Regions from separate parts of the Pedobacter sp. CG_S7 genome, predicted to be linked through region 2. Evidence: riboswitches for the same ligand, from Rfam matches in the RefSeq annotation. Region 2 holds a riboswitch; the other holds the start of a gene.
The links. Region 2 has a riboswitch for thiamine pyrophosphate ahead of pnuC (nicotinamide riboside transporter PnuC). Riboswitches for the same ligand answer to the same signal wherever they lie in the genome.
Positions count from the first base shown of each region.

Region 1: linked by a shared signal. The riboswitch ahead of thiS (sulfur carrier protein ThiS) and the one ahead of pnuC (nicotinamide riboside transporter PnuC) in region 2 are both predicted to bind thiamine pyrophosphate.

Region 1 is NZ_JBEONS010000033.1:20,136-22,340, reverse strand. Features, by position in the region: gene thiC (phosphomethylpyrimidine synthase ThiC) at 1-1,046, opposite strand, end outside; gene thiS (sulfur carrier protein ThiS) at 1,060-1,263, opposite strand; TPP riboswitch at 1,325-1,417, opposite strand; gene AAKU52_RS14320 (response regulator transcription factor) at 1,614-2,205, shown strand, end outside.
Region 2 is NZ_JBEONS010000006.1:62,447-64,651, reverse strand. Features, by position in the region: gene AAKU52_RS05520 (acyl-CoA dehydrogenase family protein) at 1-303, opposite strand, end outside; gene pnuC (nicotinamide riboside transporter PnuC) at 307-930, opposite strand; TPP riboswitch at 1,030-1,122, opposite strand; gene AAKU52_RS05510 (transmembrane 220 family protein) at 1,363-1,728, shown strand; gene AAKU52_RS05505 (EboA domain-containing protein) at 1,740-2,205, shown strand, end outside.

The DNA.
Region 1 (2,205 bases), on a different contig from region 2:
GCAAGACACCATTTAGCCATAATAGCACCCCCTCTGGATACAATGCCCGTAATGCGTTTTGCTGTTAAAGGTACATACCTCAATAATACCCCTGCATGGATGGTAAAATAATCTACTCCTTGCTCGGCTTGTTCTATTAAAGTGTCTTTAAAGATCTCCCACGTAAGGTTTTCCGCTTTTCCATTGACCTTTTCTAATGCCTGATAAATAGGGACAGTTCCAATTGGAACTGGTGAATTGCGGATGACCCACTCGCGGGTTTCATGAATGTTTTTTCCAGTAGAAAGATCCATCACTGTGTCGGCACCCCAGCGACAAGCCCAAACAGATTTTTCAACTTCTTCTTCAATGCTTGAGGTCACGGCAGAGTTACCAATATTAGCATTGATCTTTACCAGAAAATTACGACCAATAATCATAGGCTCACTTTCTGGATGGTTGATGTTGGATGGGATAACGGCTCGGCCAGATGCTACTTCTTGTCTCACAAATTCAGGTGTTATAGAACCTTGTGGGGTATTGGCACCAAAACTATGTCCTTTGTGCTGATAGATCAAGGCCTCGTCATCTCCATGCAATTGCTCTTTTAATGTTTCTATGCGCTGATTTTCTCTAATCGCTATATATTCCATTTCGGGTGTTATGATCCCTTTTTTTGCATAATGCATTTGCGAAACATTCATCCCTGGTTTTGCCCGGTAAGGTTTGCTTAAGTTCGAAAAGCGCAGTAGGTTGAGTGCTTCATCATCCAGCCGTTGCTTTCCATAGGCCGAAGAAATCTGATCTAATTGTTCCACATCGCCCCGGTCAACAATCCATTGTTCGCGCAAGCGGGATAAACCTTTTTTTACATCAACAGTCACATTCATGTCTGTGTAAGGGCCACTGGTGTCATAAATGGTTACTGGTAAATTGGGTTCCTTAAGCGAAACTTCCCGCATTGCAACATTGATGTCATGCAGTTTACCTTTAACAAAGATTTTTCGGGAGGCGGCAAAAGGGGTAGTGGTAATGGTGTGGTCGGTTGTAATTGGCTCTTTTTTCATAATTGTTTTTTTTTTATCCACCGGGAGTGGCTTTTATAATGAACACCTGATCGCCAGGATGAAGCAAAGTCTCCTCCCAGCTTATTTTTGGAACAATAGAAAGATTGATAGCCACAGCCAAACCTGCTCCAGACTGACAAAGAACATCAGAAAGCAATAGTGCTATACTGCATTTTTCAGGAACTAAATGAATTTTTTGATTGACGGTAATTTCCATTCTGCTTGTTTAAAATAACAACGATAGGAATGGCCCGTATAGGAAGGAAAAAGCAACACATAGGGTTGCTTTCACTTTTCCCTTCGGCGGTACTAACCGCATCAGGTTCAAAGGGTATTATCTCAGTCCGCAAAGGACACCCCTAAAGTTTGGTCGTAAGGTATGAAAAACTTTGACTTTTCAAGAATTCTTTTGCAAAATTTTGCAAATATGGGTTTTTCATTCAAACACCTTTAGTTGACGATATTCGTTTGTATACGATATTTAGATTGTTAAATTTATTTATTTTAAATTATAGATAGTTGCGATTATTAAATACTTAAATTTTTGTACTTTAGAGATTTAGTAATATGAAAAGTAAAGGCACTCTTTCGCATCAAAATTTTGACCAGCGTGTAGCAATGATAAAGCTAATTGCGGATGAAATACCTGCGGTAGTTGTAATTCATAGCGCATTGGATTTAAAAGTAATCTATATGAACAAACTTGGTTTGGATCGCTTAGGTATAGGTGTGGAGGAGCTTCAAGAGTTGAATATTGAACAATACCGCTCTAAGTATTTTAATCTAGAAGAGAGCAATGATTATGTTTCTAAAATTGTCTGTTTAATTAAATCTAATACGAGTGATTCCGTTGGTTATTTCCAACAAATTCGAAACCAATTTAATAAGGAATGGATCTTGTTTGCAAGTAATACTCAAGTATTTTGTAGAAATGAGTCAGGTCAGCCTACTCACATCATAACTTTAGCAAGTAACATTGATCCTGCACATCATATTACCATAAAAGTAAGCCGATTGATGGAAGAACTTAGCTTTTTCAGGGAAAATTCCCCGTTATTTCTTAAACTTACTAAACGTGAAAAGGAAGTACTGAGTTGTGTTGCTTTAGGAATGAATTCCGTAGAAATATCTTGCAGGCTTTTTATTTCTCCTGCAACAG
Region 2 (2,205 bases):
TCTATCAGAAAAGACAGTTTTAGCAAGTTCGGGATCCAAAAAACCAGCAAACCATCCTGCACCGCTGCAAAGAGTAACGGTCCACCCTAAACTTCCATCTTCGGCTGCTAAAGCTTCCTCCAAACGTAGAATTTCAGGTAACATTAATCCTGGTCCGCCATAAATTTCTGGCACAAAAAGTTTAAACCAATCATTATCATAGGCGAGTTTTAACAATCCGGGATGTAGTTCTCCCAACTCTTCTGATGGAGCAGCATAGGCACGAATGCTTTCTTTAAGGGTGCTGCTTAAAATATTTTGCATAATTTAAATCGAAAGTTCCAACTGTTTTTTTTTAAGGATGTGCTTCCATTCCAGGAATCCAAAAATGGCCACAATAAACAGGATGGCGGTTAATACGGCAAACATGGGCAGCTTTTTGTGGATCAGTAATGGGATAGCGAAGAGATTAGAGATGTTAAGAAAAATCCAGTTTTCAATTTTGCGTCTGGCGAGCAGCCACATGCCTGCCCAGGCAGTGGAGGCTATAAAGGCATCCCAGAAAGGCACATCAGAATCTGTATAATGTCTCAACACCAGGTAAAGTATAACAAAGCCTACACTAGAAATAAGGATAGCGATTTTCATTTCCTTTTTACTGGTCCAGCTTACCTCTACCATTTTAATGGAACCGCGTTTTTGCCATGCCATCCAGCCATAGACACTCATTACCAAATAATAAATATTCAGTAAAGTTTCGGCATAAAGGCGCACATTCACCAATAAATACATGGAAAGCAAGATGGCAATAATGCCGATAGGGTAAAGCCAGATGTTGTTTTTTTTAGCTAAAAAAACTTCTGAAACACCAAAGCCAACAGCAAGCCATTCGATCATGGTGGTTTGAGCAATCTGCTGGTTAAAGGTAAAGTACCAATCTTTTAAATCCATATTTTTTTCATCATAACTTTAATTCCTGATTTGATACAGGAGCATATTAAAACGTTAAGTCAGACTTAAGCTGGCCTAAATTAAATAAGGTAAGTTGGAAAACCAGTTGCTTACCTTTCCTAACCGGCATTATCCGGTCAAGGTTCTACGGGTTTATTCTCAGCCTTAAGTATGGCACCCCGAGGTTATTGGAAATTGTATATTTCGTGGGTAAATATAATCATAAAATTTAAAATCGAAGATTTCTATAGGAAGCTAAAAGCACGTATGGAGGTTGAGAAGAAATTAGTGCCTTACAGATGGGGTGTTGTTCGCTAAAGTTTTTAAATTTGTTTTATCAATTGATGCGCTTTATTTAGAATTACGAGTTAATGGCATGCATTCGATTGTATTTAGTAATGGTATAATTCTTTAAATTTAAACCTTATAAGTATGCTGATTAGTATTTTGAATTCCCTTTTCTGTATTTCGTTCATTTTATTCGCCTATGTAAATTTAAATGATAATGATTCCTGGCTATGGATACCTATCTATTTAGTGGCTGCTGGTTTCTGCGGGTTGGCTGTATTTAATATTTTTTATCCAACATTATCTTTAATTGTGATCTTCTTTTATCTTATTTATGCCGGAATTTTGTTTTTTGTAAAAGATGGCGTGATGGATTGGATTAAAATATATGGGAAACCCAGCTTAGTGGAAAGTATGCAGGCTACAAAACCTTATATTGAGAAGACCAGAGAGTTCTTTGGGCTACTAATTATAAGTGGGGCACTTGCAATTAACTATTTTGTGGCTTAATAATTAAATTCATGACTTTAATAGATACTAAAGAAATACAAGCGCTTGATCAACTGTTTTTTCGGATGATTGCGCGAAACCTGAATAAGGAAGCTCTTTTATGGCTGGAGAGTAAAATAAATTTGATTAAATCGGAAGAAAATTCAAGCCAACTAAGTCTTACTTTTGCTCAAATATCAAGGTTTGCTGCTAAAGAAGTTCTTGAACTCCAAGCAGAAGAGTCTGCGCAAATAAATGCGCTTTTACCAGGATATGCTTTAAAAGATTGGTCAATAGAAAGGCTCTGTCGGGTGTGGATTTTAATGCAAATACCCTATCAAAACAAAGATAATTATATAGAAAAACTAAAATACCTTTTTGCAACAGCAGAAATGAATGAATTAGTTGCACTTTACTCGGCATTGCCTGTTTTTTATGATGCCGAAGAATGGATTTCCAAATGTGAAGAAGGAATCCGCAGTAATATAGGTACAATAT